3 regions of the Mesorhizobium sp. WSM4833 genome follow, and region 3 is predicted to be linked to each of the others. Evidence: predicted binding sites of a transcription regulator. Region 3 holds the regulator's gene; each other region holds the start of a gene.
The links. The regulator PhoB, encoded in region 3, activates phosphate uptake and scavenging genes when phosphate is short. The targets are predictions, from matches to a motif close to TGTCATNNANCTGTCAT.
Positions count from the first base shown of each region.

Region 1: a site for PhoB is predicted at 2,324-2,340, ahead of AC0L2D_RS28345 (HAD-IIA family hydrolase). Genes of this name have one in related genera too.
Region 2: a site for PhoB is predicted at 1,397-1,413, ahead of AC0L2D_RS02175 (esterase-like activity of phytase family protein). Genes of this name have one in related genera too.

Region 1 covers NZ_JBVVQG010000020.1:7,302-11,519, forward strand. The annotation lists partial or broken gene AC0L2D_RS28340 (IS5 family transposase) at 1-188, opposite strand, end outside; gene AC0L2D_RS28345 (HAD-IIA family hydrolase) at 1,471-2,271, opposite strand; partial or broken gene AC0L2D_RS28350 (NAD-dependent succinate-semialdehyde dehydrogenase) at 2,774-4,218, opposite strand, start outside.
Region 2 covers NZ_JBVVQG010000001.1:433,920-438,137, forward strand. The annotation lists gene AC0L2D_RS02170 (GcvT family protein) at 1-1,285, opposite strand, end outside; gene AC0L2D_RS02175 (esterase-like activity of phytase family protein) at 1,529-3,007, shown strand; gene AC0L2D_RS02180 (MATE family efflux transporter) at 3,174-4,218, shown strand, end outside.
Region 3 covers NZ_JBVVQG010000019.1:62,742-66,959, reverse strand. The annotation lists gene xylF (D-xylose ABC transporter substrate-binding protein) at 1-422, opposite strand, end outside; gene AC0L2D_RS28075 (ROK family protein) at 692-1,939, shown strand; gene phoB (phosphate regulon transcriptional regulator PhoB) at 1,956-2,645, opposite strand; gene phoU (phosphate signaling complex protein PhoU) at 2,662-3,369, opposite strand; gene pstB (phosphate ABC transporter ATP-binding protein PstB) at 3,396-4,214, opposite strand.

The sequences.
Region 1 (4,218 bases), on a different contig from region 3:
AAGATCGCATTCCAGTCGCCGAAGCCTTCCGGAAGAGCACGCCAGGGGCTGTTCGTGCGCGCCTTCCATAGCACGGCCTCGACGTACAGCCGGTTGTCCTTGCCGCTACGCCCGGCGTCCGTCACCTTGACAAGTCAATGCGGAGCTATCTTCTCCCATTGCTCGTCCGTCAGAACCGTTCGGATCATCGCAGCCTCCAAAATGAGGCTTGAATCACTCAAAGGCAAAAGTGGAATCCTGATTCTCAACAGGCCCTAAAACGATTTTTGCCTTGGCCCGGTACATGCACGCTCAGCAAAACGCGCGGACTGAGTGGTTCCCCCGCCACGAAGCTCGCGGACTTACGCCACCTCCCAAGGCGTACCCGGCCCGGCAGCGAGCTCAGTCTCCTGCCGGGCACTCGGGTTCAGCCGTCCTTGCGTTCAGGACTTTAAATCAGAGACGCAATGTTTCGCGTCCGGCTATGCGGGCTTGGTGCCGAAAGTTGAGGTGGCGGAACTTGGCGCTGCGTCTGATATGACTACGTGAATGAAGCGCAAGGCCTAAATAAATTGTCAGACTTCGAGCGCGGTCGTTGTGGCTGTCACGGCAGCGACTATTTTGGCCGTTGCCAACCCGAGATCCGCCTTTGAAGTAAATGCGGAAAGGCTCACTCGCAGCGTAGTCTTAGCACCTCATAGCTGATCCTCGTCAGCACACGCGACGGAGCGTGAGCGCGGTAGGCGAACCTGTGGAGAGACAGGTTTAACGATCGCATCGGTGTCACACCATGAATTGGTTAAGGAGCACGTATTTGGAAGGCGCGATGCTTGAACCCAATACCTGCGGCAGGCCGATTGCTAAATTGAAAGTTTTCTTGAAGCGCTTCGATGCCGCTCACTACCCGCAGCCGCCGAGCCGCCTGTTCCTCGGCAGTCCGTCGGCTGCTGCGCTATTCAGCGGCCGCCCTGTTGCCCGTCCTGTTCACCACAAAAGCGAGGCGCAACCACTCCCTAATGAGCAACGCGCCCACGCCTTACGGGCTGTGGAATTTATGCGCCAATGGGTGAGCAGATCGCTTCGACAAACTCGTCTGTCTGAGCGATGCGCATACGACCAACAGCCTGCGTGGCGTCCACGTGTAGGATCGCCTCCGGAGTGACGCGGCGATGAAATCGGTCAAAACTCCAGTGGTTGAACGACACTCGTCGCGCTGTTCAAAGCCTTGACAGAAACGGTCGGGCGTGAGTGTCACAGCGAACGCATCTGGGCTCTATCGAACCTGACGCATTCGCTGGACGCAGTCTACTTCGGAGCTCGAGAGTCTTTGGCCGAAGACTCTCGCTGCATAGAGGTCAGGACCGGCATGCATTGGACTACATGGGGTGCACTTCGACTAAGTTGTCACTGTTATCACTTTCTTTGCGGCCAGATGTTCCTCCAAAAATTGCCCAGGTTCAACGGCCGACATTCGGAATGTAGCGGGAGCGTTCAGTCGTGGTGTAGGGGTCGTTCTGCTTGTTGAGTGACGATGATCTGGCCCAGATCGGCAAGGCGCTCGACCACGTAGCCGGGTCTGAATGGAAACCGCTCTATGTCTGCCAGTTTGGTCACCCCACTGAGCACAAGGGCTGTTTTCAGGCCCGATTCCAGGCCTGCGAGCACGTCGGTGTCCATGCGGTCCCCGACCATGATGGTATCAACAGCTCGCACTCCTAGCCGGTCGAGCGCGTCGCGCATCATGAACGGGTTCGGCTTTCCGACGAAATAGGGCTGACGGCCGGTGGCCTTTTCGATTAGTGCCGCGACTGCCCCGCACGCCGGATGGGACCCCCGCTCGGTCGGGCCAGTCGCATCCGGATTGGTGGCGAGAAAACGCGCGCCCCTCGCCACAAGCTCGGCGCCAGTCGCGATCTGTTCATAGTGGTACGAAATTGTGTCCCCGAGGACCACGAATTCGGGGGCAACCTCCGTTATCCGGCAGCCTGCCTGCCGCAGGGCCTCGACGAGACCGTGGTCGCCGATGACATAGGCAGATGATCCCTGCTTTTGCAGTTCCATGAACCGCGCCGTGGCGAGCGCCGAGGTGTAGATGTGCTCTGGCTGCACGGCGAAGCCGACCGCTCTTAGACGCTCGGCATGATCTTCGGGCGTGAAGCGCGAGTTATTGGTGAAGATCTGAAACGGCTCACCCCTGGCGATTAGCCCGGCGACATAGCCGACGGAGCCAGCAATCGGTTGGCCGCCCCGGACCAGGACCCCGTCCATGTCGAGCAGATGCGCTGTAATCATTGGATCTCAACCCTCAATGTCTTTCGTGCATGCACGGCCTGGGCACGTCTTGTGTCACTGAACCTTCTCCAGGCGAGAATGCCGGCGACTGTACCGATTGAGAGCGATGCGCGAAGGGCGCTCAGTTGGCGGTGCGGCAATAGGGGGGCTGCGGCGTAAACGTGTCGATGGCATCCGCGGGGCGTGCGGACGCCATGCACCGTCGGCTGACGACATTCGCTGCGTCAGCGCAGCTGATGGACAATCGCGTTCTATTTTCTGGAACCACTAGCCTGGCGAGACGTGCCGCGCTTGGATAGGATGAGCAACCTGCAGTCTGCTAGCGGCGCCTTGCCTCCTCGCCGTAGAGGCGGTTCAAGGTAGCTGGGCGTCTGGATCTCACTTAAGGCGCGCAGGCCGGAGGTCTTGAAAGAGCCGAAACCAGCCGCAAGAAGGTTCGCCAAAGCGTTTCTGTCATCCCTTTGGTTCATTCTGCGCCTGAGGCGGCCCATCCCCATAGAGATCAGATGCCCCCCATGCAGAGGTATTTCATTTCGAGGTAATCTTCGAGCCCGTGGCGGGAACCCTCTCGCCCAATGCCGGACTGCTTGATGCCACCAAACGGCGCCGCTTCCGAAGACATACGCCCGGTGTTGATGCCAACCATGCCGTATTCCAATGCCTCGGCAACGCGCCAGACACGCTTCAGGTTCGAGTCATAGAAATAGGCGGCGAGGCCGTAGATCGGAAATAGGCGGCGAGGCCGTAGATCGTGTCGTTGGCCTCACGCACAACCTGATCCGCATCATGGAAGCGAATGATCGGGGCCAGCGGCCCGAAAGTCTCCTCTTGCGCAACCGCCATAATGCTGGTGATTTCAGTGAGGACTGCGGGTTTGAAGAAGGTCCCATCCTTGCCGATGCGTTCGCCACCGCATCGAATTGCGCCACCCTTGGCAACGGCATCTGCGATGTGGGACTCGATCTTGGCCAAAGCATGCACGTCGATGAGCGGTCCGACGTCCACTGCCGGAGCGAAGCCGTCGCCAACCGACAAAGACCGGACTTTCTCCACGAGTTTTTCAACGAACTCATCGTGAACGCTCGATTGGACGTAAAGACGGTTCGCTGAACCACAGGTCTGCCCGGCGTTGCGGAACTTCGCCTGGATCGCGCCGTCAACCGCAGCGTCGATATCGGCGTCGTCAAAGACGATGAACGGCGCATTGCCGCCGAGCTCGAGGCTGACCTTCTTGATCTGGTCCGAACACTGGCGCATGAGCAGCCTGCCAACCTCGGTCGAGCCGGTAAAGCTGATCTTTCGGACCTTCGGGTTGGAGCAAAGTTCACGTCCGACGCCATCACCTTCAGACGCATAAATCAGGTTCACCACGCCGTCGGGAAAGCCGGCTTGGTGGGCGAGCGCGAACATTGCACCTGCCACGAGCGGCGTCTGTTCAGCAGGCTTAAGTACGATCGTGCAGCCCGCCGCCAGGGCCGGCGAGATCTTGCGCGCCACCATCGAGGCCGGGAAATTCCATGGCGTAATCGTGCCGACCACACCGATGGGCTGCTTGATCACCAGCATGCGACGGTCTGTCGACGGTGCGGAGATCGTCTCGCCATAGATGCGATTGGCTTCTTCGGCGTACCATTGCAGATACGCGGCCGCGTGCGAAACCTCCGACTTGGCTTCGGCAAACGGCTTGCCCATCTCTGCAGTGAGTATCGCGGCAAGATCATTGGCGTGGTCAATGATCAGCTCATGCCATCGCCACAAAACGTCACTGCGTTCTCGGGCGGTCAGCGCAGCCCAACCAGGCTGCGCCACATAGGCCTTGTCGATCGCAGCGCGTGTCTCCTCCACGCCCATGTCGGGAAGTGCCGCCAGAACCTCACCGCTCGACGGATTGAGGACCTCGAATGTCCGCTCGCTAATCGGCGTGCCGAGCGCCGGCAGGCGATCAAT
Region 2 (4,218 bases), on a different contig from region 3:
TGCCGTCATAGGCGCCGGGGCGTTTCAGCGGCCGGCCGGCGGGCAGCCGTTCATTGGGAAAGGTCATGACGAACCGGCGCGAATAGAACTGGCGCGTCGTCTGCCTGAGATATTCGCGGTTGGCGGCGAAGGCACCGTAGCGAGCGATATCCATGCCGAAGATGTCGGCCTGCGGTTCGCCGAAAATCATCCATTCGGCCAGCGACTTGCCGACGCCGCCGCCCTGGCTGAAACCGGCCATGACGCCGCAGGCGACCCAGTAGTTCTTCAGGCCGCGCACCGGCCCGACAATCGGATTGCCGTCCGGCGTGAAGGTGAAGGCGCCGTTGACCCATTTGCGGATACCGGCCGTCGCCAGGCAAGGGAAGCGCTCATGCGCCTTGGCGAGTTCCGGGCTGATGCGGTCGATGTCTTCCGGGATCAGCTCTATGCCGTAGTCCCACGGCGCTCCGTCCATGTTCCAGTGCTTTGGGTTCTGCTCATAGACGCCAAGCAGCACACCCTTGCGCTCCTGCCGCAGGTATGAAAAGCCGTCGAGATCGACGGCGATGCCGATTTCCCTGTCAAGTGCTGCGATCTCCGGAATGTCATCGGTGATGAAATAGTGGTGCTCCATCGGCGTCACCGGCAGGTCGACGCCGGCCATGCGGCCGAGCTGCTTCGCCCACAGCCCGCCGGCATTGACGACATGCTCGGCGATGATGGTGCCCTGCTCGGTGATGACGTCCCAGCGCCCGTCGGCACGTGCTTTCAGCTCGACGACCCGGTTGCGCAAGATGATGTCGGCGCCGCGCTTCTTCGCAGCACCCGCATAGGCATGCGTGGTACCGTACGGGTCGAGATGGCCTTCGTTGGAATCATGCAGGCCGCCAAGAACACCGTTGACGTCAACGATCGGGCAGATCGCCTTGATCTCGTCGGGCGTGACCAGGCGCGCGGTCTCGATGCCGACCGACTGGAACACGGCCCAGGCTGATTTCAACCACTCCCAGCGCGCGGGATCGCTGGCGATGTTGACGCCGCCCGTCATGTGCAGGCCGATATCCCAGCCGGATTCGGCCTCGATCTCCCGGTAGAGATTGATGGTGTAGTCCTGCAGCGCCGCCACGTTGGGATCGGCGTTGAGCGCATGGAAGCCTGCCGCCGCGTGCCAGGTCGAACCGGCCGTCAGTTCTGCGCGCTCGATCAGCGCCACATCGCTCCAGCCGAACCGCGTCAGGTGATAGAGCACCGAGGCTCCGACCACGCCACCTCCGATGACGACTGCGCGGTAGTGCGACTTCAAGGCTTCCCCTCCACGGTTGGTCCGAAGACTGGAGCATATATCCACTGGACATAAGTGTCCAGTGCCGGCGCGCGCATCGTTTTTCGTCGACCGCCGGCATGCACTGCGCGCTGTCACGCAAGCATCATGTTCGCGCCGTAGACCGCATTTCGGGGAGGCTTGCGCAGCATCATCGATGTCGCACCTCTTTCAGTTTTTCGTCCCGCGGCCGCTCCGGCACATCCGTCACAAAGAGGATTATCCATGAAGCACCTGTATCGACCCGCGTCGCTTGGCGTCGCGCTGGCCTTGTTCACCGCCTTGGCGCCGGCGCTCGCCGACAGCACCGCGACCGTCGGCGGCCTCGTCAACAAGGGGCTGGTCGGCGTCGGCCGCATCCCGGCCGCTCAGCGCGACAAGTTCGGCGAGACCTTCGGCTCGGGTTCCGGCATGGCGATCGACGCATCAGGCTGGACGCATGACACCGCCGGCTACAGGGGTTCGCTCTGGCTGTTGCCGGACCGTGGCTACAATGTCGTCGGCACCACCGACTACCGGCCGCGCCTCAACACGATCGCCATCGAATTTGCTCCGGTCGCACGGGGCGCGGCACCTGCTGCCGGCCAGGAGCAGACGGGCGTCAAGGCAACGCTCGCCGACACCATGCTTCTCACCGACGACAAGGGGGCTGATGCCACAGGCCTCGACCCACTCAACGGCGTGCGCGCGGCAAGCGGCGACATGCCGATCCTGCCGCAAGCCGACAATGGCAAGCTGGCGCTCGACAACGAGGCGATCGTGCGGCTGCCCGATGGTTCGATGTTCATCTCCGACGAATACGGCCCGAACATCTATCGGTTTTCCGCCGACGGGCATCTGCTGTCGGCAACCCAGCCACCGGCCGCCTTCGTGCCGATGCGCCACGGCACGCCGAACTTCGCCTCGGACAATCCGGGACCCGGTGCCGCCGAGCCCGATCCGAAGGACCCCGAGACCGGCCGCCAGAACAACCAGGGCCTGGAGGGAATGGCGATGACGCCGGACGGCAAGTTCCTGATCGCGGTGCTGCAATCGGCGCCCCGGCAGGATGGCGGCGATTCGCCCGCGACGCGCCAGAACACGCGTGCGCTGGTCTATGACGCGTCCGACCTCGCCCACCTCAAACTGGCGCATGAGTATGTCGTGCCGTTGCCGGTGTTCAAGGATGCCAAGGGCAAGACCAAGATCGCCGCGCAGAGCGAGATCGTGGCGCTCTCCGACAAGACCTTCCTGATGCTGGCGCGCGACAGCGGCAACGGCCAGGGGCTGAAGGGCGACACCTCGCTGGTGCGCCAGATCTTCGTCGTCGACGTCTCGGCCGCGACCGACATCGCCGGCGGCGCCTTCGATGCCGCCGACAAGCCGCTGGCGCCCAAGGGCGTGCTCGACCCGTCGGTGATGCCGGCCAAGCTGACGCCGTTCATCGACATCAACGACAAGGGCGAACTCGGCCGCTTCGGCCTGCACAATGGCGCGCCGAACGACAAGAACAACCTGTCGGAGAAGTGGGAGGCGATGTCGGTGGTCAGCGTTCTCGATCCGAAGCTGCCCGACGACTACTTCCTGTTCGTCGCCAACGACAACGACTTCCTCGCCCAGGACGGTTTTCAGGTCGGCGCACCCTACAAGGCGGAAGACGGCGCCGATGTCGACACCATGTTCCTGGTCTATCAGGTCACGCTGCCGGGTCTCGCCAGGAAGTAACCACCACTGCCCAGGCGGGCGCGCTTGGCGCGTCCGCTGGGGCTCGCGGCTGGGCATGAACGAAGCAGCGGCTTTCAGTGCGGCGCGTTCGCAAGGGTGCATCTCGGTCCCGCCTGCGATATCATCGTGGACTGGATCCAAATCACCATCCGCCGAGTTGCCCGCCATGGACGAAAAAATGCCCGCGCGCCGGCGCACCGGCGACCTGACCAGCGGCCCTATCCCGCGCACGCTTCTGCTGTTCGCCCTGCCGGTGCTCGGCTCCAACGTGCTGCAGTCGCTCAACGGCTCGATCAACGCCGTCTGGGTCGGCCGTTTCCTCGGCGAATCGGCGCTGACCGCCACCTCTAACGCCAACCTCGTCCTGTTCCTGATCCTCGGCACTGTGTTCGGCATCGGCATGGCGGCCACCATCCTGGTGGCCCAGTCGGTCGGTGCCCGCGACCTGCCCGAGGCGCGCCGCATCGTCGGCACCAGCGCGACGTTCTTCTTCCTCGTCTCGGTTGTCTTCGCGGTCTGCGGCTGGATCTGGGTCGACGCCATTCTCAACACGCTCGGCACACCGGCCGACGCCTTGCCGCTGGCGCGCTCCTATCTGCGCATCATCTTCGTCGCCGTGCCGATGATGAACCTTCTGTCCTTCGTCATGACCGTGCTGCGCGGTGCCGGCGATTCACGCACCCCCTTCTTCTTCATGGCGCTGGCCGTCGTCCTCGACATCGTGCTCAACCCATTGCTCATCGCCGGCATCGGACCGTTTCCCGAACTCGGCATCGCGGGCTCCGCCACGTCCACGCTGATCGGCCAGACGGTTAGCGTGATCGCCATCCTGATCGTGCTCTATGTGCGCAAGCATCCGCTGCGGCTGGCCGGCGCCAACCTCGCTCTGCTGCGGCCCGATCCCACCTTGCTGCGCATCGTCGTCTTCAAGGGCGTGCCGATGGGCCTGCAGATGATCGTCATTTCGGCGGCGGCACTGACGGTGATGGGCATCGTCAATTCCTACGGCTCACAGGTCGCCGCCGCCTACGGCATCGCCGCCCAGCTGTGGACCTACATCCAGATGCCGGCGCTCGCCATCGGCGCCGCGGTGTCCTCGATGGCGGCACAGAATGTCGGCGCCGGGCGCTGGGACCGGATCGGCCGCATCGCCGCCTCAGGCGTCGGCTTCAACCTCGTCCTGACCGGCGCACTGGTTGCCGTGCTGTCGG
Region 3 (4,218 bases):
AACACTTCGCGGGCCTGCATACGGCCGACTTCCTTGTTGTCGAAGGTGAGGTAGAAAACGTCCTTGTTCTCGATCAACCGGTCATAGCCGACGACCGGAATGCCTTCGTCCAGCGCCTTCTGCACGGCCGGGCCGATGGCCGAAGCATCCTGCGCCAGGATGATCAGGGAATTGGCGCCCTGCGAGATCAGGCTTTCGACGTCGGTAAGCTGCTTGCCGGGATTGGACTGCGCATCGGCGGAGATGTACTTGTCGCCGGCGGCCTCGATCGCCGTCTTCATGGCGGCCTCGTCGGTCTTCCAGCGTTCCTCCTGGAAGTTGGACCACGAAACGCCGACGACCTTGTCCTTCGCCTGCGCGACAGACGCGAGCGTCAGCGACATGGCGGCACCCGCCAGGATGGCGGCTGTGAATCTTTTCATATTATCCTCCCTGCGCCGCGTATGGCGCGACCAAACTGGCCCGAGGGCCGGCACAGAGGCCCTATTTTTTCGAGCCTCGAAAAAATACTGGGCCAACGCCCGAACGCTGTCAACATCGATTCTGATGGATTTTGATGTCGTCTCGAATTTTTTTCGGGCCTCGGAATAAATAAATGACACGGCGCGCGGCTTCTGCCAGTATTTGACCGCGTCACCGACAGCGTTCCAGGGCAGGAAGAACCGCGGCGACCGGGAGGATATGAAAGAGCATGTCGGTCGGAATCCGCCACGACGATTTGCGCCGCCGCAACCGCGCGATGGTGATCGCCGCGGTGCGCCGCGCCGGACAGCCGTCGCGCACCGAGATCGCCGCAACCACAAGCCTCAGCCATTCGACGATCTCGGCGATCTCATCCGACCTGATCGTCGAAGGCATCCTGACCGAAAGCAAGCCGAGCGAGGCCGGCTCGCTCAAACGCGGCCGTCCGCAGGTCGGCCTCAGCCTCAATCCGGAAGCGGCCGCGGTAATGACCGTGGTGCTGTCGCTGAACTTCCTCTCGGTCGCCGTCATCGACTATGCCGGCCAGGTAATATCCGAGGAACAGCGTCGGCTCGACACGCTGACGATGTCGCGCGACTCGCTGATCGGTGAGTGCACGGCAATCGTGCGGCGCCGCCTGGAAGATCCCGACCTGGACGTGCGCAGCATCGCTCGTATCGCGCTGGCCGTCCAGGGCATCACCGACACCCGTGCCCGCGCCATGCTGTGGTCGCCGATCACGCCGCACACCGACATCGCCTTCGCCGACATATTCGAAGAGGAGTTCGGCATCCCCGCCATTATGGAGAACGACTGCAACATGATGGCGGTGGCGCTGCGCTGGCGCGACCCCGATCGTTACCGCGACGATTTCATCGCCATCCTCCTGTCGCACGGCATCGGCATGGGGCTGGTGCTGAAGGGCGAATTGTTCACCGGCACCCATTCCTCGGGCGGCGAATTCGGCCACATGATCCATCGGCCGAACGGCGCGCTGTGTCGCTGCGGACGGCGCGGCTGCGTCGAAGCCTATGCCGGCAATTATGCCATCTGGCGCAACGCGCGGCAGATGGGCGAGGATGCAGAGCCCGTCGCCGATGTCAGCGACGCCGACATGCGCGCCCTGGCTGCCGCCGCCCGCGAAAGGGACGGGCCCGAACGGGAAGCCTATCGCAAGGCCGGCGAAGCGCTCGGCTACGGCCTCGGCAGCCTGTTTGCGCTGATCGATCCGGCGCCGGTCGCCATGGTCGGCGTCAGCGCCGCCGCCTTCGACCTGATCGAGCCGGCATTGCGGCAAGCGATTGCCCAGACCGCCGGCGGTCAGCATTCCAAGTCGATTTCCTTCGACACCGAGCCGAACGAACTGCCGCTGATCCGCGAAGGCTGCGCCATGCGGGCGCTGATCTTCGTCGATCAGGAGATTTTTGCGCCGGGCGTGCAGGCGAGATCCGGTCTCGGCGGCAAGAACGTGGCGTGAGTTCAAACGAGGGAGTTCAGTCCTCGCGAATGGCGTAACCCGCCCCACGGATGGTGCGAATGACATCGGGCATGCGGCCGTTGTTGACCGCCTTGCGCAGCCGGCCGACATGCACATCGACCGTGCGTTCGTCGATGTAGATCGTCTCGCCCCAGACATTGTCGAGCAGTTGGCTGCGCGAGAACACGCGGCCTGGATGGCGCATCATGAATTCAAGCAGGCGGAATTCCGTCGGCCCGAGCCGGATTTCGCTCTTCTTGCGATAGACGCGGTGCGACTCGCGATCGAGCACGATATCGCCGACCTTGAGCACGCTGGACAGCACTTCCGGCTTGGCCCGGCGCAGCAGCGCCTTGACCCTGGCCATGAACTCCGGCGTCGAGAAAGGCTTGACCAGATAGTCGTCGGCACCGGTCGAGAGGCCGCGCACGCGGTCGCTTTCCTCGCCTCGCGCGGTCAGCATGATGATCGGCAGCCGCTCGGTCTCGGGACGCATCCTTAGCCGGCGGCAGAGTTCGATACCGGAAACCGCAGGCACCATCCAGTCGAGCACCAGAAGGTCTGGAACGTTCTCCTGCAGCCGGATTTCGGCCTCGTCGCCGCGCGTCACCACCTCGACCTGGTAACCTTCGGATTCGAGATTGTAGCGGAGCAGCACGCCTAGCGGCTCCTCATCCTCCACCACCATGATGCGTGGCGCGATCATCGGCTGGTCACCCCTGTCATGCCGCTGGCGCGGACATTGCCGTCTCGTCCTGCTTCGGACGGTTGGCTGGCAACTGCGTGCCGGTCAAAACATAATAGGCATTTTCGGCGATGTTGGTCACGTGGTCGCCGATCCGCTCGAGGTTCTTGGCGCAAAACAACAGGTGCGTGCACGCCGTGATGTTGCGCGGATCTTCCATCATGTAGGTCAGAAGTTCGCGGAACACCGATGTGTATTTGACGTCGATGCGTTCATCATTGTTTCTGAGCGTGGCAAGCGCTGCCGCGTCAGCGGCGGCATACTCGTCGACGACCCCCTGCACCTGGATCAGCACCAGCTGCGCCATTGCGTCGATCGAATGCGAAAGGTCGTGCGGCGTGACGCTCAGCCCGACAGTGCCGACGCGCTTGGCGATGTTCTTGGCAAGGTCACCGATGCGCTCGAGGTCGCCGGCCATGCGGATCGAACCGACCACCGCACGCAGATCGTTGGCCATCGGCTGGCGCTTGGCGATCAGCGTGATGGCACGATCGTCCAGCTCGCGCTGGCGTGCATCCATGATGGCGTCGTCGGAAACCACCCGCTGCGCCAGCGCATTGTCCGAATTGAGCAAAGCCCTGGTCGAGCCACCGACCATCGAGCGGGCGAGATCGCCCATGTCGCGGATCAGCTGGCTGATCTGCTCCAGATCCTCATCGAAAGATGCGACGGTATGTTCACCCATGATCTTCGTCCCTCATATGCCAGAGATCAGCCGAACCGGCCGGTGATGTAGTCCTGGGTGCGTTTGTCGTCGGGGGTGGTGAACATCTTGTCGGTGGCGCCCTCCTCGACCAGATAGCCAAGATGGAACATCGCGGTGCGCTGCGACACGCGCGCTGCCTGCTGCATCGAATGGGTGACGATGACGATCGTATAGTTCTGACGCAGTTCGTCGATCAGTTCCTCGACGCGAGCGGTGGCGATCGGGTCGAGCGCCGAACACGGTTCGTCCATCAGGATCACCTCGGGCGACACGGCGATGGCGCGTGCAATGCACAGGCGCTGCTGCTGGCCACCGGAAAGACCCGTGCCAGGTTCCTGCAAACGGTCCTTGACCTCGTTCCAGATCGCCGCCTTCTTCAGGCTGGACTCGACGATCTGATCCATGTCGGCCTTGCGCTTGGCCAATCCGTGGATGCGCGGCCCATAGGCGACGTTCTCGTAGATCGACTTTGGGAACGGATTGGGTTTCTGGAACACCATGCCGACGCGCGCCCTGAGTTCGACGACATCGATGTTCTTGTCGTAGATGTCCTCTTCGTCGAGCGTGATCTTGCCGGTTACCCGTGCTGAATCGATGGTGTCGTTCATGCGATTGAGGCAGCGCAGGAAGGTGGACTTGCCGCAGCCGGAGGGGCCGATCAGCGCCGTCACCTGGTTCAGGCGGACGTCGAGATCGACGTCGAACAGCGCCTGCTTCTCGCCGTAGAACACGCCGACCTTGTCGCCGCGCATTTTGATCACTTCGTTCGACTTCATCTTGTCGCCCACTGCGTTTTCAAGGGACTGTTCGGTCATGATGTTCATACCA